Regions from separate parts of the Bradyrhizobium sp. S3.7.6 genome, predicted to be linked through region 2. Evidence: predicted binding sites of a transcription regulator. Region 2 holds the regulator's gene; each other region holds the start of a gene.
What was found. The regulator LexA, encoded in region 2, represses DNA repair genes until DNA is damaged. The targets are predictions, from matches to a motif close to TGTTCNNNNTGTGTTCNG.
Positions count from the first base shown of each region.

Region 1: the regulator LexA is predicted to act here: its motif matches at 3,805-3,822, upstream of ACVJ5M_RS41385 (ribonuclease T2).
Region 3: the regulator LexA is predicted to act here: its motif matches at 1,791-1,808, upstream of recA (recombinase RecA).

Region 1 covers NZ_JBSSEQ010000001.1:8,569,756-8,577,459, forward strand. The annotation lists gene ACVJ5M_RS41360 (ATP-binding protein) at 1-952, shown strand, start outside; gene ACVJ5M_RS41365 (IS5 family transposase) at 1,082-2,041, opposite strand; gene ACVJ5M_RS41370 (DUF3617 domain-containing protein) at 2,247-2,777, opposite strand; gene ACVJ5M_RS41375 (hypothetical protein) at 2,807-3,100, opposite strand; gene ACVJ5M_RS41380 (hypothetical protein) at 3,284-3,745, shown strand; gene ACVJ5M_RS41385 (ribonuclease T2) at 3,868-4,599, shown strand; gene ACVJ5M_RS41390 (23S rRNA (adenine(2030)-N(6))-methyltransferase RlmJ) at 4,721-5,581, shown strand; gene ACVJ5M_RS41395 (cold-shock protein) at 5,836-6,051, shown strand; gene ACVJ5M_RS41400 (outer membrane protein) at 6,137-6,760, opposite strand; gene uvrC (excinuclease ABC subunit UvrC) at 7,010-7,704, shown strand, end outside.
Region 2 covers NZ_JBSSEQ010000001.1:4,762,678-4,770,381, forward strand. The annotation lists gene ACVJ5M_RS23015 (ComEC/Rec2 family competence protein) at 1-459, shown strand, start outside; gene ACVJ5M_RS23020 (GAF domain-containing protein) at 469-1,410, opposite strand; gene ACVJ5M_RS23025 (hypothetical protein) at 1,634-2,068, opposite strand; gene ACVJ5M_RS23030 (hypothetical protein) at 2,261-2,479, opposite strand; gene lexA (transcriptional repressor LexA) at 2,687-3,388, opposite strand; gene ACVJ5M_RS23040 (molybdopterin molybdotransferase MoeA) at 3,565-4,776, opposite strand; gene ACVJ5M_RS23045 (hypothetical protein) at 5,008-5,202, opposite strand; gene ACVJ5M_RS23050 (HAD family hydrolase) at 5,358-5,984, opposite strand; gene ACVJ5M_RS23055 (alpha-hydroxy acid oxidase) at 5,998-7,131, opposite strand; gene ACVJ5M_RS23060 (S41 family peptidase) at 7,439-7,704, shown strand, end outside.
Region 3 covers NZ_JBSSEQ010000001.1:3,778,591-3,786,294, reverse strand. The annotation lists gene ACVJ5M_RS17825 (hypothetical protein) at 1-516, opposite strand, end outside; gene recA (recombinase RecA) at 610-1,698, opposite strand; gene ACVJ5M_RS17815 (IS256 family transposase) at 2,628-3,863, shown strand; gene ACVJ5M_RS17810 (hypothetical protein) at 4,235-4,432, shown strand; gene ACVJ5M_RS17805 (DUF6894 family protein) at 6,083-6,325, shown strand.

The sequences.
Region 1 (7,704 bases), 3.8 Mb from region 2:
GTTCTGGATCGACACCGTCGGCCGCTCCAACCTCGTCGAGATCCGCATCCAGCTCGACGATGCCGTGATGCGCGTGTTCGCGCAGCGTAGCGCCGCCTATGCCTCGAACTCGGAGATCTTCCTGTTCTGGATGGTCGGCACGTCCTCGATCCTCCTGATCGTCGCGGTGCTGTTCCTACGCAACCAGATCAAACCGATCCTGCGGCTGGCGGACGCCGCCGAAAGTTTCGGCAAGGGCCGCGAGGCGCCGAACTTCAGGCCGCGCGGCGCGCGCGAGGTACGGCGCGCGGCGGTCGCCTTCCTCGAGATGAAGTCACGCATCGAGCGCACGATGGAGCAGCGCACCGCGATGCTAGCCGGCGTCAGCCACGATCTGCGCACCATCCTGACCCGGTTCAAGCTCGAGCTGGCGCTGATTGGCGACAACCCAGAGCTCGAAGGCATGCGCAAGGACGTCGACGAGATGTCGATGATGCTGGAGGACTACCTTGCATTTGCCCGCGGCGATTCCGGCGAGCAATCGCAGCCGACCGACATGGCGCAGGCGCTCGAGGAACTGCGCAGCGACGCCGAGCGCCACGGCCACACCGCGACCGTCGCGTTCCACGGCCTGCCCGTGGTGACCGTGAAGCCGGCCTCGTTCAAGCGCTGCCTCGCCAACCTCGTCACCAACGCGGCGCGCTACGGCAAGAGCATCGCCATCAGCGGCCAGCGCGATCACCGTTATTTGACCGTCACGGTCGAGGACGACGGCCCCGGCATTCCCGCGCACTTGCGCGAAGAGGTGTTCAAGCCGTTCCTCCGTCTCGACAACGCCCGCAACCAGGACGAAGGCGGCACGGGCTTGGGGCTAGCCATCGCCCGCGACATCGCGCGCTCGCATGGCGGCGACATCACCCTCGGCGACAGCCCGATGGGGGGATTAAGGGCGAGCGTCAGGATACCGGTGTAGCTTTGCTCTTCCTTCTCCCCTTGTGGGCCTGTTGCGTTATCGGCTTTTGAGGCTGAAGACGTCAGGAGAGAAGGCCTTGGTCCTGGCAATGCCTGCGAAGATCTGTAGTTGTTGCCCTCAGCGGGCAGCTCACGCGGCGATCGTGGCCCACCGCCTCATGTTGAAGGCGATTGAGGCGAGCAGAACTTGCCCGGTCGCCTTGATCAGACCGACGTAGCGGATGCAGGTCAGCCGCATGCGGCGTTTGAGAGTAGCGAAGGTGGTCTCGACCTGGGCTCGGCGGCGCGCGATGAGGAGGTTGTAGCGTTTGAGCCTCGGCGGCAACTCCGGGTGATGCCGGTTGGGCCGACGAGCAATGCGGGGTTTCTTGCCCTCCGCCTTCAGCCGGGCCCGTCGGGCATGGGTGTCGTAAGCCGCATCGGCCCACACCGCAGCTTCATCGCCGCGGATCAAAGCGTCCGCCGGTGTCGTGTCGTTGATGTTGGCCGGTGTGGTCAGTACCGTGCGGATCAAGCCGGATCCTTCGTCGACACCGACATGGGCCTTGTAACCGAACGTCGTGCCGCTCTTGCCTTGCCGCTTGGTGAAGCGGGCGTCGGGATCGTTTGAGGGGCGATCCTCCTTCGGAGGAGCCGACACCGCCTGGATCAAGGTCGCATCCAGCATCGTGCCGCGCTTGAGGATGACGCCGGCATTCTCAAGCTGACGATCCAGCTCACCAAACAGCTTCTCCAGCAGGCCTTGTTCGACAAGCTGGTTCCGAAAGCGGTTCAGGACCGTATGGTCGGGCGTCGCATCCTCAAGGCTCAAACCGACGAAGCGCTTGAACGACAACCGGTCGCCCAGCGCTTCCTCGAGTTCGCGCTCCGAAAGACCATACAGCGACTGCAACAGCACAGCACGAAACAGCACCAGCACCGGATAGCCTGGTCGACCGGGGCTCCCTTCATCCCGCAAATGGCCGATCAGCTTCTCGAACCGGTACCACTTGACCAGGCCAGCCAGCCGATCCAGCGCCGCATTGGCGCCGGCCCCCTTCGGCATCAGCGCTTCCACAAAGCTCGGCTGTCCCGTCCGCTTGACCGCCATCGCTACCCTCCAAGGCTTTGCCCTAGGGAATCACAATTGACGAATTACGCAACAGGCCCCTTGTGGGAGAAGGTGGCGCGAAGCGCCGGATGAGGGGTTGTTTCCGCGAATTCAGAAGTAAGAGAGTCACGCGCGGAGACCCCTCACCCGTCTCGCCGCTACGCGGCGAGCCACCCTCTCCCACAAGGGGAGAGGGAAGACAAACCTACTTCGGCAACAGCGCCTTCAGCTTGTCCATGTCGCGCACGTTCATCTTGAAGCCGCCGGGCATCACGATGTCACCGGGCTTCTGGTCGGGCTTGCAGGCCCCCAGCCACTTGGCTTCGAGCTGCATCGTGGTGTCGCGGCCTGCTGCGCCGGCGGCGCCGCCTTGCGCGTGCGACGAGGTCTTCACCGTATAGGCCGAGTTGAAATCGCCGGTGATCTCGGCATGCGAGGTCGTGCTGATGCCGGCGACGTTGCACTCGGAATCGCTGACATAGCCGGTCGCGGTCTTCTTGATGTCCTGCTTGGCGCAGATCTGCTTGGCCATCGGGGAGACGTTGTTGTTCATCTCCTTGTCGACGGTCTCGTCGGTGCAGTGCTGCATGGTCATCTCGGGCATGGGCGTGCCGGTCCTGACCATCTTCATTTCCCAGAGACCGGCCTTGCGCACCGGCAGATCGTCGGCGCTGGCGCTGCCTGCCGACACCACAAGACAAAGGGCCGAGCCGAGCAAAGCGAGCTTGCGCGTCATGTGGAAGCTCCCGACGTTCCGAAAGCGCCTCAGTACAGCGTGCGGATCGGCTGTTGGGCAGCGCCATAGGGCACCCAACGGCAGGAGAACGAGATGTAGCCGCCCTCAAAGGCCTGCACCGCGAGGAATTTCACGACCTTGCCGTAGCGCGCGCAGTGATCGACCGCGACCTGCCGCGCATCCGCCTGGGTCGCCAGCGAATAAGCGATGATGCCGCCGGTGTCGTTGCCCTTGAACGGAGGCACCGGAAGGAGATCGGCGCGTGCCGACTGGCTGGCCATCATACCCAGGGCAAGAAAGCCCGCGGCCGCAATGATTCGCATTCCCGTCACTCCAATTGGTTGGCGCCAGTTTACGGTGCCGGGAGGTCCATGAAAAGAACTGATGCCCCGCCGGCTGCGAGGTTGGGGTCAACTCTTGGCCAAGTGTTGCCGCGCTGCACTTGACCTGCCCCGGCCTTCGCGGCACCGTCCATCCTTCGCAAGACCCAGCTGTCCGGATTGCCCATGCGCGCCCTCCCCCTGAAATCGCTCCGCTTTGCCACCTTGCTTGGCCTCATGTTCGGAGCGCTGTCGCTCGGTGAGGCCAGGGCCGCCAATCCGCTGGAGCTGAACTTCTGGCTGAACGGGCCGCGCTATGACGGCGCCGTCGTCGATTGCGAGAGGGCGCTGCCGACCATCGCCACCCAGTTCTGGGAGAAGGAAAGCTCGTTCTGGAATTCCTCGTTGAAGATCACCGGCTTCGCCGCCGTTCACGAGATCGCGTTCCGGCCCTGGCAGTCCGACAACATTCCGCGCCGCTATTGCACCGGCGACGCCATGCTCAATGACGGCAAGGTGCGCAAGGTGCATTTCTCGATCATCGAGGATGGCGGCTTCTCCGGCTACGGCAATGGTGTGGAATGGTGCGTGGTCGGGCTTGACCGCAACTGGGCCTACAATCCGTCCTGCCGCGCCGCCAGGCCCTGAGCCTCGATCGAAAGGCCTGAATCGGACTGATCAGGCGCCTGACGGGCCGGCCCGAATTTTGTTCTTGAAATGTTCTTGTTGCCTGTTAGGCTGATTGCACAGTCTAGTTGAGGGGCGTCGCCATGTTTCATTTTAGATTGCGTTCGTTCACCCGTCTCGTGATCTCACTGACCCTCCCCCTGGTTCTGGCCGCCGGGCTGGTCGCGCTGCCGGGCGGCGCGAAGGCCCAGGACAAACGGCAGAACGCGCCCGGCGAATTCGACTTCTATATGCTGTCGCTGTCATGGTCGCCCTCGTTCTGCGAGGAGGCGTCCGAGCGCAACCGCGGCGGCGGCGGCGGCGGCGGCGGTGGTCGCTCGCAGATGCAGTGCAGCGGGCGGCCCTACGCGTTCGTGGTGCACGGGCTGTGGCCGCAATATGAGAATGGCTTCCCTGAATATTGCCAGCGGCCGTCGCCACGCCTGAACCGCAACATCGTCTCTTCGATGCTCGATTTGATGCCGGCGCCGGGGCTGATCTTCAACGAGTGGGACAAGCACGGCACCTGCTCCGGGCTCGACAGCCGCAATTATTTCGAGACGATCCGAAAGGCGCGCGCCGCGATCAAGATCCCGGCGGAATATCTCGAACTGTCGCAGGCCAAGACCGTGGCGCCGGGCGAGGTGGAGGAAGCCTTCATCAAGGCCAATGCGGGCCTGAGCAACGCGGCCATCTCGGTCACCTGCAATCGGACCCGGCTCTCCGAGGTCCGCATCTGCCTCAGCAAGGACCTGCAATTCCGGGCCTGCGAGGAGATCGAGCGCCGCGCCTGCCGCCGCGACCAGGTGACGATGCCGCCGATCAGAGGTGGCTAGTCCAAGTGTTTGTGCCCCGGACGCAGCGCCGGTTCGGCGGTGCGCTGCAGATTCGGGGCCCATGCCGGCACAGGCGCGCATCCCGCTTTGCTCAAGCCGTGACGTAGCGTAGTCCTGTCTCATGAACTACCGTCACGCCTTCCACGCCGGAAACTTCGCCGATGTCATCAAGCACATCGTGCTCGCGCGCATCATTACTTACCTCCAGGACAAGCCGGGGGCATTCCGTGTCATCGACACCCATGCCGGCGCTGGCCTCTACGATCTCGAAAGCGACGAGGCGCGCCGTAGCGGCGAATGGCTGACCGGCATCGCGCGGCTGATGCAGGCGCGCCTGTCGAACGACGCCGTGGCGCTGGCCAAGCCCTATCTCGACATCGTTCGCGCCTACAATCCGAAGGGCGAGCTCAAGGCCTATCCGGGTTCGCCGCTGATCACGCGCGGCCTGCTGCGGCCGCAGGACCGCCTCGTTGCCTGCGAGCTCGAGCCGAAGGCGCGCAAGGCGCTGATCGGTGTGCTGCGCCGCGACGAACAGGCGCGCGTGGTCGATCTCGACGGCTGGGTCGCGCTGCCGGCCTTCGTGCCACCGAAGGAACGGCGCGGGCTCGTGCTGATCGACCCGCCGTTCGAGGCGAAAGACGAGTTCGAAAAGCTCGGCGACGCCTTCGCGGCGGCTTTCACCAAATGGCCGACCGGTATCTATGTAATCTGGTATCCGGCCAAGAGCCGGCGCGCCACCGACACGCTGGTGCAATCAGTGGCGCGGCTCGCAGCCGCAGCAAAACCGCCAGGAAAATGTCTGCGTCTCGAATTCAGTGTCGCGCCGCAGCTTGATGGCGCCGCCCTCACCTCCGCCGGATTGTTGATCGTCAATCCGCCGTACACGCTGCATGGCGAGCTCAAGACGATCCTGCCCGAGCTGGAGATACCGCTCGGACAGGGCGGAGCTGCCAGATTCCGATTAGAGGTGCCGAGACCGTAACACCCCGGCATTCTTGGGAAAAAGATGCAGGAGCGGTAGTCAATCTGCAGAGAACCGTATTATGCTGTTTCCGTGACTGGCTTTACGTTCCGCTTCCGCGAATGGTTGCGGCGGAGTGAAGGCCTAAGAAAGATCCGATCGGACCGAAAGAAAGGTCCGCCCAAGGATGGCCAGCTCCCGGGCTTCGTAAGGCCCGGTCATGTCGTGACGTGAGTCTGCGTCGCGACGGAGGAGCAATGAGGGGGAGTTTCCCGATGGCCATGACGGGAACGGTCAAGTTTTTTAACGGCGAGCGCGGCTACGGTTTCATCAAGCCCGACGACGGCGGGCGCGACGTCTTCGTGCACATTACTGCTGTGGAGCGGGCGGGACTGAAAGATCTCGCCGAAGGACAGCGCATTACTTTTGAAGTCGAGCCGGACAAGAAGGGGAAGGGACCAAAGGCAGTCAATTTGGTCATCGTCTCCTAGAGCGTTTTCGAGCGAACACCTGGCGAAAAAAATCCCGGCCGCGAGCGGCCGGGAGGCTGTTGTCCGGTATTTTCTTCTTCAACTATCAGAAGTGATAGTTCACGCCTGCGCGCACAACGCTGGCGCTATAGCCGTTTGACACGCCGGTAATTGCGAACTGGCTCGTCGACAGATCGATGTAGAGATATTCGAGCTTGGCGCTCCAGTTCGGCGCGAAGCCGACTTCCGCGCCGGCACCGATGGTCCAGCCTGCGGTGGTGTGCGACTCCGTCCAGCCGAATGTCTGCGCGCGCAGTTCGCCGAAGGCGAGGCCGGCGGTGCCGTAGAACAGCACGTTGCTGAAGGCATAGCCCGCACGGCCGCGCAGCGTGCCGAACCAGGGGTTGGAGAACTTCCACGGCGCGAAGGTGTCATCAGCGCCCGCGGCCTGGATATCGCCCTCGACGCCGAACACCCATGGACCGTTCTGGAAATTGTAGCCGGCCTGTACACCGCCGACGAAACCGGAGGGCTTGACGGGCGAGTTACTCACCGAGCCCCACTCATAGCCGAGATTGGCACCGAGATACGGACCGGCCCAACTATAGGCATTGAGCGGCTGATTGACGGTGTAGGGCGCACCCTGCCCGTAATTGAGATCGGCGGCCTCTGCCGAAGCTGTCCAGCCGGCTGCAACCAACACGGCTGCGCCTACAACGAACCCCCTCATCGGTACTCTCCAACGCAACGGCCGCCCCCCGCGATGCCTGCGCCGCCGCGCAAGGCAAAATCGCATGGTTACGGAACCTCCTCTTTTTCGCGTAAGATTTATCGAGAGTTTTAAGTTAAAGGCCTGTTAAGCCGGGTTACCACGCTCTTAACAGGCTTAAGCAAGTGTTACCCGGAACCGCGCCGCCATCCTGTGTGTGCCGCAAGGCTGGAACTTCAAATCGGCACCCCCAGCGCTTAAATTCGCATCATGGCTCACGATTCCACCGACAATCCGGACGACGCACGCGCGCGCAAATCTCCGCGCGGCACGACGGCCGACGCCCCGCCGGAGAGCCTGGCGCCGCCGGACCTCGATCCCGCCACCACCGCTGGCGAGGACGAGGACGACGCGCTGCTGCCTGACATCCTGGAGGAGAGCGGCGCGGTCGGCGAAGAGCCGCTGGCGACCGGCCATGAAGCGATCGAGCGCGCGGTCCGCCTCGCGCCCACCTCGCCGGGCGTCTATCGCATGCTCAGCGCCAATGCCGACGTGCTCTATGTCGGCAAGGCCAAGAACGTCAAAAAGCGCCTGTCGAACTATGCGCGCCAGAGCGCGCCGCAACCGGCGCGCATCCTGCGCATGATCGCAGCCACGGTGACCGTGGAGATCGTCTCGACCAACACCGAGACCGAAGCGCTGCTGCTGGAAGCCAATCTCATCAAGCAGCTCCGGCCGCGCTTCAACGTGCAGCTGCGCGACGACAAGTCGTTTCCCTACATCCTGATCACCGGCGACCATTGGGCGCCGCAGATCCTCAAGCATCGTGGTGCGCAGTCGCGGCCCGGCCGCTATTTCGGCCCGTTCGCTTCCGCCGGTGCGGTCAACCGCACCATCACCGCCTTGCAGCGCGCGTTCCTGATCCGCTCCTGCACCGATTCCTTCTTCGAGAGCCGCTCGCGGCC
Region 2 (7,704 bases):
TCGAGCAAGGACAGTTTTCTTCTGAAGGAATGGCTCGCCGCCGACGCCGATCCGCGCGACGCCGGCAGTGCCTCACTGGCCGCCGGCGTGTCGTGCGACGAAGCCGGCTGCGTGACGCCGCTCGCCGACGGGCGCCTGGTCGCGCTGGCCTTGCGCATCGATTCACTGGCTGACGATTGCAGCCGTGCCGCGCTGGTGGTGACGGCGCGGCCGGCGCCGCCGGATTGCGCGGCGATGGTTGTCGGCCGTCAGCGTCTCGCAAGGCAAGGCGCGCTGGCGCTGACGCGAAGCGGCGACGGTTTTGCGGTTCAGGCGGCGAAGACGAGGGGGACAGACCGTCCGTGGTCGCCGGCGGCGGCCGGCGAGGCGGATTTCAGCGCGAGCCTTGCGCCGCAGGCGGCGGCTCCCCGCAACCGCGACGCGACGCCATCGGAAGCCGACCTGCAGGCCGAGGATTGAGCGGACGGGTTACAGATACCAGGCCAGCACGGCGTCGAGCCTGGCGTTGCCGATCACCGGAAGGACGACCATCTGGCTCAGCCCAGAGGCGCTGGCCTGCAAGGCCGCGACCGAGACGTCACGCGCGAGATCGTCGTTGAGTGCGGGCATGCCGGTGGCCCAGGCCCCGCCGATGCTGCCTTCGCCTTTGGCGATGGATTTCGTCGCATAGAGCGCGGCGAGGTCGGTCTGCGCGCTGCAATCGCCGGCGCGGAAGACCAGCGCCGAACGGGCCTCGTCCGGGACCCAGATCTCGAAGCGTCGCGCAATCGGGGTCGCCTGCGCGGAGAGAAATGTCAGCACCCAGGTCTGATCGGTGCCGGTCCGGTAGGGAACGCCGACGCCGAGATTGATTCCGACCTTGGCGGCGTCCTCCCAGCGCAGAAAACTCCTGGCATCGTGCAGGTCCTTGATGATCAGCGGCAGGCCGGCTTTCCAGATGCGGCCGGGAAGGCCGAAGCCGCGCGGAAATCTGGTGTGGCGGGAGTTGAATTCGAACATGTCGGCGGTGCCGTAATAGCCGTCGACGAGCCCCATCTCGTGGGAGGTTTCGGCATCGTTGTGCCAGAGTTCGATCGCGCCGACATGGGCCTCGTCGTCGCCGCAGAACAGCACCATGACGGCTTGCAGGAATTCGCCTGAAAACACCGGCACCGCCACGCCGCAGGTCAGCCCGGCGGCGATGGCCTGATCGGTCCGCTTGAAATAGGAATCGGTGAATCTAGTGAGGATCACGGGGTGGCCGCCGGCCCAGGCCTTGCCGGGAAGTCCCTCGTCATATCCGAAGTGCAGATCCTCGCTCACGTCCCTAAACGCGGACAACCCTTCGCCGTAGAGGCCGCCGCCGAATTCCAGCCGCATGCGCGTGCGGTCAGGCACCCAGAGTTCAACGACGCGAATGAAGGTCTTCATCGAACGTGCCCGCCGTCTCAAGCCGCACCAAGCATCGGCCATTTGGCTGCGGAACGGACGTTCAAAATTCAGGCAGGACAGCGCAAACTTCGTGCGGTGGGAGACGCCACGGCTTGGTCCGCCCGATGGAGTTTCGCGGGACACAAACGACACCATCTCGCCGGCCTCGGCCGGCGATGGCGATTTCAATCCTGGCCCGACCTGTCGGCCGGGAATGGCTGCATCAGCCGATCGGCAGGCGGGTGATGGTTGTCCGGCTGTCGGTGATGGTCTGCGGCTTGTGCTCGCGCTCGCCGAGCGGCTGGGTCACCGGTAGCTGCAGCACGGTCGCACGCTGGCCTTCGACCAGCTGCGTCACCAGCACGGATTTGCCGTCGGGGAATTCGATCGCATCATGATGGCGATCGGGAATGTGCGGATCGATCTTGCCGAACTTGCCGACGCGCGAATTGACGGTGCGCGTCCAGATCCAGCGATTGTCGTAGCGGACGTTGTCGGCGAAGGCGAGCTCCGTCCCCGGGAGCAGGCAGACCGCGACGGTCGGATCGGCCGCGGAGGCAAAGCCGCGCGTCGAGGTGCCGCGGAAGGTTGTCGTGACGATCGTCTCGCCGACTTCGGCGGGACGCGACGCGACGGCATGCAGGCTGTAGTCACACATCGGGTGCTCCTCATGCAGGGATAGCGACCCACGTCTCTTAATCGAGGCGCAGGCCTCTATCAGAGTGGAAATACCAAACGTTCTGCCGGGTTGTAGGCAAATCTACGGCTCGCCGCCGCAGGCCGCAATCACATTAACTTTCCCGAATCCACCAGGAACAAAGCCCGCCCCTTTGCATTCTGCAGGCGCGTGTCAGCGCCCCGCAGGCGCCGACCAGCCGGAATACTGCCAGCCCGGCCGCGACGGTTGGTCGACGGCGTCGAGGGCCTTGCGGACTTGCTCGCTAACGGCGGTGTCCTTGCGGACATGGGGCCGCGATTGCGCGGCTAAGGTTTGTACGTCCAAGGCTTGCGACGCTGATGCTGCGATCAGCGGCGCCACAGCAATTGTGCTCAGAACGATCCGGCGCATGACTTCTCCTCGAACCTGAAGGCCGCGAAGCAGAGCTGCTTCGTGCGGCGTGCCGAGGATTTACCGCTGGAGGAGGGGCCGGATAATCTGCGCGAAACCAGAAAGACTATCCAGCGGAAGCGGACAATCGTCCGCTCCAATCTCGGATCGGCGATGCCGATCCAAAGCGCGCGGGGCGCCAAATAACCGATACCGGCACGTCCGGTATCAATACTTCCGGTACAGCCCGATCAGCTTGCCCTGGATCTTCACCCGGTTGGGCGGCAGAATGCGGACCTCATAGGCCGCATTGGCGGGCTCGAGCGCGATCGAGGCGCCGCGGCGGCGGAAGCGCTTGAGCGTCGCCTCCTCGTCGTCGATCAGCGCCACCACGATATCGCCGGTATCGGCGCTCTCGTTGCGCTGGATCAGCGCCATGTCGCCGTCGAGAATGCCGGCCTCGACCATGGAATCGCCGCGCACTTCGAGCGCGTAATGTTCGCCCGAGCCGAGCATGTCAGGCGGTACGCTGATGGTGTGGCTGCGGGTCTGCAAGGCCTCGATCGGCGTACCGGCCGCGATGCGGCCCATCACGGGGACCGCGACGGGGCGCTCGCCCTCGTCCGCCGGCGGGCTCGAAGTCGTGCGGATCTTGCCGAGATTGCCTTCGATGACGCTCGGCGTGAAGCCGCGGCGGCTGCCGGCAGCGGCCTGAAGCTCGGGCAGCTTGATCACCTCGATGGCGCGGGCCCGGTTGGGCAGGCGCCGGATGAAGCCGCGCTCCTCGAGCGCAGTGATCAGGCGATGGATGCCCGATTTCGAGCGCAGGTCGAGCGCGTCCTTCATCTCATCGAAGGAGGGCGGCACGCCGCTTTCCTTCAGCCGTTCGCTGATGAACCGCAGGAGCTCGTATTGTTTGCGCGTTAACATCTCGACCAAAATCCCCCGGTTGATGTCGTTCGATTCCGAGACGCTGAATTCAGCAGTAAGCCGCTACATTCCCGAAACAAATCATGAACGGACACTATATGTTCGATACATGTTCCGCAACTGCTTAATTTACCGTGAACGCGACAAAGTTCGCGGAACGCACGCGAACGAAGCGCTCAGACGGGCAGCCGCAAGACCTCGCAAGGCGTGCCGGCTTCGGCCTTCGACGCGAATGGCGCGCGCACGAGAAGTGCCTGTGCCGCAGCGAGATTCGCAAGCAGCGAGGAATCCTGGTGATTGACCGGAAGGGCGACGAGCGTGCCGTCATCGCGCAGCTCGAGGCGTGCGCGCAGGTAATCCTCGCGCTGGTCGTTGGCGCCGACATCGCGGCCGAGCACCGCGCGTTCGCGGCGGTGATGAATCATCGAACGGCCCGAAAGCGCGCGAATCAACGGCACCATGAACAGGAAGCCGCAAACGTAGGATGACACGGGATTGCCGGGCAGGCCGATCACGCGCATCGCGCCGAGCCGCCCGTTCATCATCGGCTTGCCCGGCCGCATCGCGATCTTCCAGAACGCCATCGAGATACCTTCGTCCCTCAGCGCCTGCTGGACCAGATCGTGGTCCCCGACCGACGCGCCGCCGGTCGTGATCAGGATGTCGGCGCCGCTCTCCCGCGCGCGGCCGATGCCGGCCGTGGTGGCCTCCAGCGTATCGGCGGCAACGCCGAGGTCGATGGTATCGGCGCCCTCGCTGCGGGCGAGCGCGTGCAGGGCGTAGCCGTTGGAATAGACGATCTGGCCGTGGCCCGGCGTCGTACCCGGCATCACCAGCTCGTCGCCGGTCGCGAGGATCGCGACCTTCGGGCGTCGCCGGACTGGCAATTGCGGGTAATTCATGCCGGCGGCGAGCGCGAGGTCGCGCTCGGTGAGCCGGGCTCCCTTGCGCAGCAGCACGTCGCCTTCCGAGAAGTCGACGCCGGCGGGGCGGATGTGCCGCCCCGTTACGGCGGCTTCCTTGATGGTGATGCGCTTGCCGTCCGCGATCGTGTCCTCCTGGATCACGACCGCATCAGCGCCATCGGGAACGACACCGCCGGTGAAGATACGCACGGCCTCGCCGGCGCCGATCGATCCCGCAAACGGGCGGCCCGCCGCGACCTCGCCGATCAGGGTGAGCTGGGATTCGATCTTCGCCGCATCGACCGCGCGCACCGCATAGCCGTCCATTGCCGACATCGCCTGCGGCGGCTGCGTGCGCCGCGCGGCGACGTCGCGCGCGAGCACGCGGTGGAAGGCTGCGTCGAGCGCGATCATCTCTTCAGGCAGCGGCTCTGCGCCCGCCAGCACCGCAGCGAGCGCGTCGGAAACCGGCATCAGGGCCACGGGTGAAAACTCCTGCTGGGCCCGTTCGGGCAAATCGGCGGCGAGAGTTCTAGCCGAGTGCAGGCGCAGAGGCAAAACAGTGGCCGCGCAGGATGATTTATCCTGCGTCATCCGCTCTGCGATGAAGGGTGAGCATCAAGTCCGCCGCGGCATGATCCAGAAGGCGAGACAGACCGGTACGAGGATGGCCATGGCGAGGACGAGAAAGACGAGAGCCACGGCCAGCATCGGTCAGCCCCCCGGCTGCTTGTACGGACTGACGTCCGGCGCTGCGGGGCCCTGATCCCTGTCAGGCAGCGGGTCGGCCTGGGATTTCAGGTCGGCGGCCTTGCTGATCAGCTTGGCGGAAAGCTCAGAATCCGATGTGGTCCTGGCGAATTTCATCAGCAGAGAGGCCTGCTTGGTGAGGTAGGTTTTGCCCAACACGACGATAAGCCCGATGTAGAATTCCCAACGGACTCATGAGTCCTGAGAGGGGCAATCGTTCCGGGAACTCCGTATAAAAATGCACAAAGGGTTTTGGTTCCTCGCCCCCAGGCAAAATAGTTCCATTCGCGGCCCGTCGGCTTGCCGGCCAGAGATCAGATTCCGAGCGCCTTGAGGGCGTTCCCGACGTCGCGGGGCGAGGTCACGTGGACCGTGGTCAGGCCGCGCGACCGCGCTCCTTCGATGTTCTCGGCAAGATCGTCGAAGAACACGATACGGTTCGCGGGCACGCCGATCGCCGCCACGACATGGTCGAAGGCCTCCACATCGGGTTTGCGCAGGCCGATGCTGGACGACAGATACAGCTCGCGGAAATGGCCGAGCAGGGCGGCATATTCCTTCGAGAAGTGGTCCACATGCGGCCGGTTGGTGTTGGAGAAGGCGTAGAGCGGCAACTGCTTGGCCGCACGCGGCAGCAGCTCGGCGATATCGGGCATCTCGCCGGCGAAGATCGCGTTCCAGCCCTCCAGGAACTGCGCGTCCGAGATGCCGATCCCGAGCGAGACGCGCAGCGAGTCAAAATAGGCCTCGTCGCTGATCTTGCCGACCTCGTGCAGCCGATAGGCTTCGCTGTCCCGTACATAGCGCGCGACGATGGCTTCCGGCTTGCAGCCGGCATGTCCCGCCCAGCAGGCGATCGCCTTGGAGAAATCGATGTCGAGCACGACGCGGCCGAGATCGAACAGGAGCGCGTCCGCGCTGCCGGGAGAGAGCGAGCTCATTGCATCCTTTCACTCAATATCGATAGGGGTCATGGTCGAACAGCGGGAACGCGCTGAACACGCTCGGCGCATTCGTTGCGGTCGCCTGGTGCAGGCAGGACTTGTCGACCTCGGCGAACGAGGTGGCGCCCAAGAGGCCTAGGCAGCGCAGCACCTCGTCCTCGAGCAACTCCAGCATTCGCCTCACGCCGGCCTCGCCGGCTGCGGCCAATGCCCAGCATTGCAGCCGGCCGATGCCGACCATGTCCGCGCCCGCCGCGATCGCCTTGACGATGTCGGTGCCGCGGCAGAAGCCGCCGTCGACCATGATCTTGGCGCGTCCCTTCACGGCGTCGACGATCTCGGGCAGCACATGCATGGCGCCGCGGCCGTGATCGAGCTGGCGGCCGCCATGGTTGGAGACGTAGATCCACTTGACGCCGTGGTCGACCGCGATCCGGGCGTCCTCGGCGGTGGCGATGCCCTTCAGGATGAGCGGGATCTTGAACTTGTCCTTGATCATCTTCACGGTCCGCCACTCCAGGCCCTTCTGGTAATCGCCGCCGGTGGCGCGCAGGCGGCTCTCGCGAACATAGCGCTTGGCAATGTCACGTTCGCGACGGCTGTAATGGGCGGTATCAACGGTCAGGCAGAAGGCGGCGTAGGCGTTCTTCTCGCTCCGGCTGACGACATCGGCGACGAAATCGTCGTCGCCGCGCACATAGAGTTGATAGAGCCGCAGCGCATCAGGGGCGGCCTCGGCGGTCTTCTCCAGGCCGGGCTCGGACACCGAGCTCAGCATGTGCGCCGCGCCGAAGGTGCCGCAGGCGCGGGCGACGCTCGCCGCGCCATCCGGATCGAAGATCTCCAGTGCGCCGACAGGGGCCAGCACCACCGGCAGCCGCATCCGGCGCCCGAACAGCTCGACCGAGCCGTCGACCTCGCGGACGTCGCGCAGCACGCGCGGCCGGAAGGCGATCTCGTCCAGCGCCATGCGGTTGCGGCGCATCGTGGTCTCGGTCTCGGCGGCGCCGACGATATAGTCCCAGGCGTTCTGGTTGAGGTTGGCGCGCGCCTTGCGGATGAATTCGTGCAGGTTTTGGAATGGCTCGGCGCTGGCGCCGAGTTCGACGTTCCTTTCCGGCCGGATGCGGGGCGCGTCATTCATTGTTGTCCTCCCGAGAATTTGAAGCGTTATTGTCATCGCCTATCGTGTCCGGCCCTCCAAAACCATCCTAAAATCGCATAGCTGAGAGGCGTGGGCCGGCCGGCCGATTCCCGCGTTGCGCGAAACGGTTTCGGAACGTTGCCAAAAGTTTAGGCCCGGGCGAAGAGATTTTTACGATGTACCCGCCAGCGTGGCGTCCCGGCCTTGAAGAAACCAGAATGGTATTGTGAACAGCGGGCTGGATCGCCATTTGCATGGCGCCTCACAAGCCCAAAGCAAAGCTCCAAGCAAGAAGGCCAGTCTATCCATGCGGAAAAACCTGCTGTTCCCCCTGGGCGCACTCACGGGAGCGTGTCTAACCCTTCTGGTCGCCAGCCCGCACGGTGGAGTATGGGCGGCACGGGCGGCAGCGAGCGCGGATGATGCCTATTCCCGGCTCAATCTGTTCGGCGAAGTGTTCGAGCGGGTGAAGGCGAGCTATGTCGAGAAGCCCGACAATTCCAAGCTGATTGAGGGTGCGATCACCGGCATGGTGACCTCGCTCGACCCACATTCACGCTACATGAACGACAA
Region 3 (7,704 bases), 980 kb from region 2:
TCCGAAACAGAGCTCCGGCGTTGGCGCCCGGTAGGCTTCCCAGGCCATGTTGGCGATCTCGAAGTCGCAGTCCGCGACCTCCAATTCCCGCACCATACGATCGCGAAGCCCTGTGCCGTCCGCTCCGCGCAGATCGAAATTGACACGTCGCAATCTCAGACGATCGGTGATCGATGGATGGGACCGCAAATAATCGAGGATCCAGATCAGTTGCAACTGACTATTGGGCTCAGGGTCGAACCACAGCTCGATGAGATCGACGCCATAGGTCTCGCAAAACCAAATCAGGCCTGTCTCCTTGTGCGCTAGACCGGTCTGAGGCAACCGGCCAACAAGATCGGACCAACGCACCTCTGGATCGCCTCTGACATAGCCTCCCGTCAGGTATTGCTCGAGGTGATGCGAGGTAGGCAGTGGCCCCGAAACGAAGCGAAAGATAAACGGGACGACCATGTCGGCACGATTTGCGTAGGTGAGACCCACGCCGGACGAACTGGTCAGGATCACGCGTTTCATCGCGAACGCCCCCAAAACGAAACGGGCACTGACGACGTCGGCAACTCAACGTCTTCAGCGCCCGCTCCTCGCGATAATTTTTCGCGTTAGGTCTTACTCGTCCGCCGGCTCCTCGCCGTCGGCGTCGCGCTCGGGGGTGCCGGCAAGAATCTGCTCGGCAATCAGGCCGGAGTTCTGGCGGATCGAGGTCTCGATCTTGGCGGTGATGTCAGGGTTGGCCTTCAAAAACGCTTTCGAGTTCTCGCGGCCCTGGCCGAGGCGCTGGCTGTCGTAGGAGAACCAGGCGCCGGACTTTTCGACGATGCCGGCCTTGACGCCGAGATCGAGGATCTCGCCCATCTTGGAGACGCCCTCGCCGTACATGATGTCGAATTCGACCTGCTTGAAGGGCGGCGCCAGCTTGTTCTTCACCACCTTGACGCGCGTGGTGTTGCCGACCACTTCGTCGCGCTCCTTGATCGCGCCGATGCGGCGGATGTCGAGACGGACGGAGGCATAGAATTTCAGCGCGTTGCCGCCGGTCGTGGTTTCCGGCGAGCCGTACATCACACCGATCTTCATGCGGATCTGGTTGATGAAGATCACCATGGTGTTGGATTTGTTGATGGAGGCCGTCAGCTTGCGCAGCGCCTGGCTCATCAGACGGGCCTGGAGACCCGGCAGCGCGTCGCCCATCTCGCCCTCGAGCTCGGCCTTCGGCACCAGAGCCGCGACCGAATCGACCACCAGCACGTCCACCGCACCCGAGCGCACCAGTGTGTCGCAGATCTCCAGCGCCTGCTCGCCCGTGTCCGGCTGCGAAATCAGGAGCTCGTCGATGTTGACGCCCAGCTTGCGCGCATAGACCGGGTCGAGCGCGTGCTCGGCGTCGATGAAGGCGCAGATTCCGCCCTTCTTCTGCGCTTCCGCCACCGTGTGCAGCGCCAGCGTGGTCTTGCCCGAGGATTCCGGCCCGTAGATTTCCACGACGCGCCCCTTCGGCAGACCACCGATCCCGAGCGCAATGTCGAGCCCGAGGGAACCCGAGGACACCGCCTCGACATCCATCGACCGGTCGTTCTTGCCGAGCTTCATCACCGAGCCCTTGCCGAACTGGCGCTCGATCTGGGAGAGCGCGGCGGCCAGAGCTTTACTCTTGTCCATGGAAGATCCTTCGACGATACGCAGGGCAGTGTTGGACATTGGGTCGTGCTCCTTATGGCGAGGATTCGCTAGAGGGACAAACGATTGGCGGGGCGGGCCGGCGATAAAAGTAATGTACCCTATTTGTTCCAAGTTCGCAATATGTTCTTTCGCGGATTTTGGTACTGGCCTGTTTCCGGCGACATTGGCCTGGTTTGAAATGACACGTGGCCTGTTTTGTTCTGGGCCAACCATAAGGTGTATTCACGGGCGGAACACGCCGTCATATATTACCGAAATTTCCCGGTTCTGGCACAATCTGCATAGACGCTCGTTCCGATTGAGCGCAGGGTTCCCTCTCAATCGGGGGGTGACACCATGACCGAGCGACTTATTCAGACAGGTATTGTCACCGTAGGCACCGTGAACGCTGGCCTAATCGTCTGGCTGATCCTGATGATTTGAGGCCGCCTCAGTTGGCGGCCTCTTTTCCATCCAGCTTCTCATCGATGTAGGCCCGCGCTCCCTTTGAGGCCGCTCTAGTGGGAGCCATTCCTGCGAAGCGATCTCCTTGCCCGATCCTGGGATAAACAATCCATTCCCATTTTTCTTCGGTGAGTGGCCGGCCATAAAGCCGCCGTCCGGTGCGGTCCTATAGTGGCCCTACTTCGCATCTGCGAGTGGCCGGCATCTAACCGGCGGGTTTTTCTTTGTCCTCGTGCGGCTGCTCGCCACGGTTTTCAGCAGTCTGCTCCGGATCCCCGGGCTTCTTCCCGGCCATGTTCCCAGGATTGAAATGGTACTTGCCGTCCGGATTCTCGCCGGGCTGCTTCTCATTTGGATTTTTATTGTTGTCGTCGGTGCCGTCGCAGGGTTGGTAGGAATTAGGGTTGGCGTAGTCTCCGGGGTGATCAACCTCGAATCGTCCGGCGTTGAAGCGTCGGACTGGAGACTACGCCATGACCAAGTTTACTACGAAGCCTGATTCCATGCAGCCTGCGACCGAAATGGCTGTTGATCTTTTCGACAACTGGTTCGATCCGATCGAGACCGAGGTGCGGGCTCGGGCGCGTCAGTTCATCGAAGAGCTGATCCGCGGCGAACTCGATACCGCGCTGGCACGGCCGCGTTACGAACGAAGCAAGATGGCCGGCAATGAAGCAGGAGCCTGCGTCAAGGCCCACCGTCATGGCAGCCGGACGCGCTCGCTGACGGGCACGTTCGGGCCGATCGAGATCGCGGTGCCGCGGGCCCGGCTGACCACGCCGGAGGGCGGGACGGCGGAATGGAAGAGCCAGGCGCTGCGGGCCTATCAACGACGCACGCTTGCCGCCGACGCGCTGATCGCCAGCAGCTATCTCGCCGGCACCAATACCAGGCGGGTGCGTCGCGCGCTGGCGGCCTTGTTCGGCGGGACGGTCGGCAAGGACACGGTGAGCCGGACCTGGCGCAAGGTAAAGGGCGACTGGGACGCCTGGAACAGCCGCTCGCTGGCCGCGGAGCCGATCGTGCGCCTGATCCTCGACGGCACCGTCGTTCGGGTGCGCCTCGACCGCAAGGCGACCTCGATTTCACTGCTCGTTGTGCTGGGCGTGCGAGCGGACGGCCAGAAGGTTCTGCTCGCGATCAAGAGCATGGGCGGCGAAAGCGCCGAGGCCTGGCGCACGGTGCTGGACGATCTCATCAAGCGCGGGCTGCGGCGTCCCGAATTCCTCATCGTCGACGGCGCACCAGGGCTCGACAAGGCCATTGCAGTCGTCTGGGACGGCGTGCCGGTGCAACGCTGCACGGTTCACAAACACAGAAACCTGCTGGCCCATGCCCCCGAGCGCCTGCACGACGAGATCACCGCAGAGTACAACGACATGATCTATGCGACGACGCCTGAGGAGATCACCGTTCGCCGCAAGGCCTTCATCCGCAAATGGCGGCTCAAGCATCGTGCCGTTGCCGACAGCCTGGAGGAAGCGGGAGACCGCTTGTTCACCTTCGCGCGCCTGCCGCCGAGCCAATGGCGCAGCCTACGCACGACCAATGCGATCGAGCGATTGCACGAGGAGTTCAAGCGCCGGATCAAAACCCAAACCGTACTGCCGTCGGCCGACACCGCCGCGATGATGTTCTGGGCGCTGCTCGCCTCGGGACAGATCAGCATGCGCAAGGTCGATGGTTGGAACACGCTCGCCACAAAACCCACCGATCAGCCAATTGACCTTGCCGCCTGAAACGATAACTTCATGTTACCCGGGAATACGCCATACCGAATTCCAACCGCATTCCGGACGGCACCTTGTCGTCGGCCATAAGGCTGTTCCTTTAGAGGGAGGAACAACATGCAACAGGGCGGGCAATCCCTTAGTTCCTACCAGTGGCCTACTTTGCAATCCCGAGTGGCCTATTTCGGCAGTACCCGGATGCTGGCCTGGTTTCCGAGCGCGGTGGCCTAGTTTGATTTTCGCGGTGGCCCGATTTGGATTTGAAGAACGGACCGCAAACGAATGTGTTCCGCTAAGCGAACATGAGGTGTAGAGTTCCGTAGAACTTCTGTGCCCCTTGAAAGTTTTAAGCAGAGCGAACTTTGTGACAGGAGGAAGTCATGAAGCGCTTCCGATTCAAACCGGATAGAGTGCTTGGAGAGCGGCTCATCAAGGAAGCCAGACTAGCGCGAGAAAAGGCAGAACAATTGCAGGCGGCCCCAGAGCAAGAGGCTCTTTTGAAGAAGGCCCACGAATCCGATGTCGCCGCCCGCATTGAGGAATGGTTGAAATCATCCGGCTTGCAGCCGCCGAAGTAAGCCCGTCGCGTTGACTCCGCTGGTTCTCGAAACAGCGGGCCAGCGGGCCATGCAAGATCATCTGGTTCAACTTGAGAAGCTGCGGAAGGACGCGGCGGAGTGCGCTCTCATCCGCGACCGACGCCGCTAAGCGCGAACTATTCGACCGCCTCGCAAGTCATCTCACAGTCCTGGCCGACCAAGTTGAAATGGCGATGCTCGAACGGAAGACCGGTTAAGGCCGCCTCAGTTGGCGGCTTCTTTGCCAGCTTCCCGGCGAAGCTTTCGCAAAAGGATTTCGATGTAGCCTTCCAAGTCAGCCACGCTGTCAGCCGACAATCCCTCCGGGAAAAACGCGCAAGCTCGCCATTCATAGAACCACGGAAAAGAAGTGCCCTAATCCGCCTCTGCGCGTGTGAAACGATCTCGTCTCCCGCCCGTATCTATTGGGCTGGGGGATTTCAATGCCCAGTTCGACGCAGCGCCGCCACGCATCCATTTGAGCTTGGTCGCGTTGTGCCGTTGAACCTTCTCGTCATCCATTCGGACTGATCAATATCCGGGATTTTGCTAATCCCTCTCGGGGCTGGAACGCCGCCGCCTGCGCTTCATTTCAAGCGGGCGGCGTTTTCATTCATTTGTGGCCTGATCTCCACTGAGCGGCGCCGACAGTTTCACACGACTGTCATGGCACGTTCCTAGCATTGTCATGCGACGGGGGTCCGGCGCGCGGCTCTCCGTCCAACCTCGGCCTAGACCACCAGATGGGCGGAGAGCTCGCCGACCTCCTGAACCATGGCGGCACGCCCGGGTTGGTTCGGCATGTATCGCATCCGGTATTTTTGCACCTTCCTCGCCGTGACCGGAATCGGCTTCGTATTTCTGGTCACGCGAACCCGCTTTGTAGGCGGATGAAGTCAGGCCGCCTCAGTGGGCGGCCTGACGGGAACGACTCTGCAACATCGGGATTGAGATTCCGGTCTGTGGCGCGACACTCTCGCGCCATCCACCCGGAACGGTCCATCGTACAATGCGCGTTGGCGATGGGCCGGGTCTCGTGAGGCCGCCTCGGTTGGCGGCCTCTTTCGTTTCGTGAAGTCTTCCTTCCGCCAAGGAAGCCCCTCCGTACTGACTGGTTGATCCCGATAGATCATCTTGAAGATGCTGGCCGCCGGATCCATGCCGCGCCCGTTCTTTCTGCTTTAGCGACACGCCCAGCTCAATAACATGGCGCTAAGTTGCGGCGGAGCGTGCTGTCCGCATTTGAGCCGTTGTGTCCCAAGTTGAATTCGGCAGTGTCCTAATTCGTAAAAGTTCCGAATGGCGGGACAAATTGAGGACTCGCTAATCCCCTGATCCGAGCGCACACTTTCACCATCACCGCCCGGATCGTGGCTACCATCGGTGACGAGAACGCTCCATCACAGCGCTCCCGCCCCCTCGAACAGGGAGCAGCGCCTTGCAAAGACGGCAACGCATCAGACAATCCGTATCTCTTCAGGACAGGCTGCGGGTCTTCGCTGACGATATCCGCACCCGGGCGGCAGAGCTTTCGCCAGGCGTTCTGAAGGATGATATGCTGAGGAAAGCCCGTCAGGCTGACACTGCATGTCACCTCGAAGAGTGGGTCAATTCCTCGGGTTTGCAGGCACCGAAGTAAGCTGAGCATCAATGGCTCAGTATTTTTTCGACCTCAGGTCGGATGGCATCTTCTCGCAGGACAAAGATGGCGTCGAACTGCTGGACGCCGAGGCGGCACACGATATGGCGCTCGGCGCACTTGTCGATGCCGCCCGCGATGCGGTCATGGAAGGTTCGACGGGCCAGCATTTCGCGGTGGAAGTTCGTAACGGAACTGGCCGTGTTCTCGAAGTCACGGCCATTTTCAATTCCAGGATTTTCAGCAAGCAATGATAACGCCGCCTCAGTGGCGGCCTCTTTCACTTGAAGACGTCGTCTTCGCAATCAGCCGAAAGCTCGCGTCAAAGGCCGATAATCTGGCTAGACAGGCGAATAGTCCTTCGGCAATCCCGTAACAAGTACTGCCCCCACGACGTTCTTTCTTCGAGACAATACTGATTCTCAGAAATTCGTGGTACGTGGTGGCCCGATCCCCGCTGCGGCGTCCCGCAACGTGACATAAAACCTTGGCACAGGTTGTGCACACTCATCGTCACCGGGGTTTTGCATCCACCTCTCCGGGGCTGGAAAGCCGCCGCCCGCGCGATATTTAAGCGGGCGGCGTTTTTATTGATGTCCTAATCCGACAGTCCCGTTGTCCTAATTAGGACAGCGCTGGGATTTTGGTGCCGGGCCAACCTCCTGGTCCAAAGCGAATTTCGAAGCGGCTTGATTTTGAAAAGTTCACTTTGGAACTGAAGGTGGCTCGTCTGCATATTAAGTTCACTTGAACTCAAACCCTGCGGTTAGGACCCGTAAAGACGAGGTTGTGTCATGAAGCAGCGCCGTCGTTTCACGCAGACCGTGTCACTGGAAGAACGACTTGCCGGAGAAGCGAAACGCCTCCGCGAACAAGCTAAAGCCCTCCCTCACGGTCCTCAACGAGAGGACCTCCTCCGCAAAGCCAGACAGGCTGAGACCGGCTCGCACATGAGCGAGTGGCTGAGATCGCCGGGGCTTCAACCGCCCAAGCCAGCCTAGAAGCAGACGCGCCTGAGGTATCGCGTTGCCGGCACAGATCCGGATTCTGTCCCGGCGTGGTCATTCGCGTTGGCGGCATCAACGCTTGAGGATGAAGGTTTTCCCAATTCCTGCGGCTGGCCCGATGAACCTTGGCACGGGACGTGCAGACAAAACGATATCGGGATTTTACAATTTCCCTCCCGGGGCTGGAAAGCCGCCGTCCGCGCTTCATTTAAGCGGACGGCGTTCTTGCTTCTGAAGCCCAACAAGCAACATGTCCTGACTTGATGTTCCGAGTGTCCCAATTGGGACAGCACCCGGGTTTGGGCGTGGTCTGTTTCCGACCTCACTGTCCGATTTTGAAACGAGCCGTGGCCGGATTTGAAGTCGTTCAATTGTCGCGAGGTGAGACAGCACGTCGCGGCAGGACGCAGTCACCCTCCACCTGTCACCGAGCGGCCCTTGGCAATCTACCGGTGATTGAAAACGCCATCACGCTCGCGCCTCGCTTCCCTCTTGGAAAGAAGCAACGCGGCAGAGCTTCGCGAAATCCTTCAGGCGCTCCGCAAGAAACTGAACCAACGCCGCCTCGATTGGCCGCCCCCGTCTTGATCCGTCACCGCGTTGGCGCGGCTGCTGCGGCGACAGAA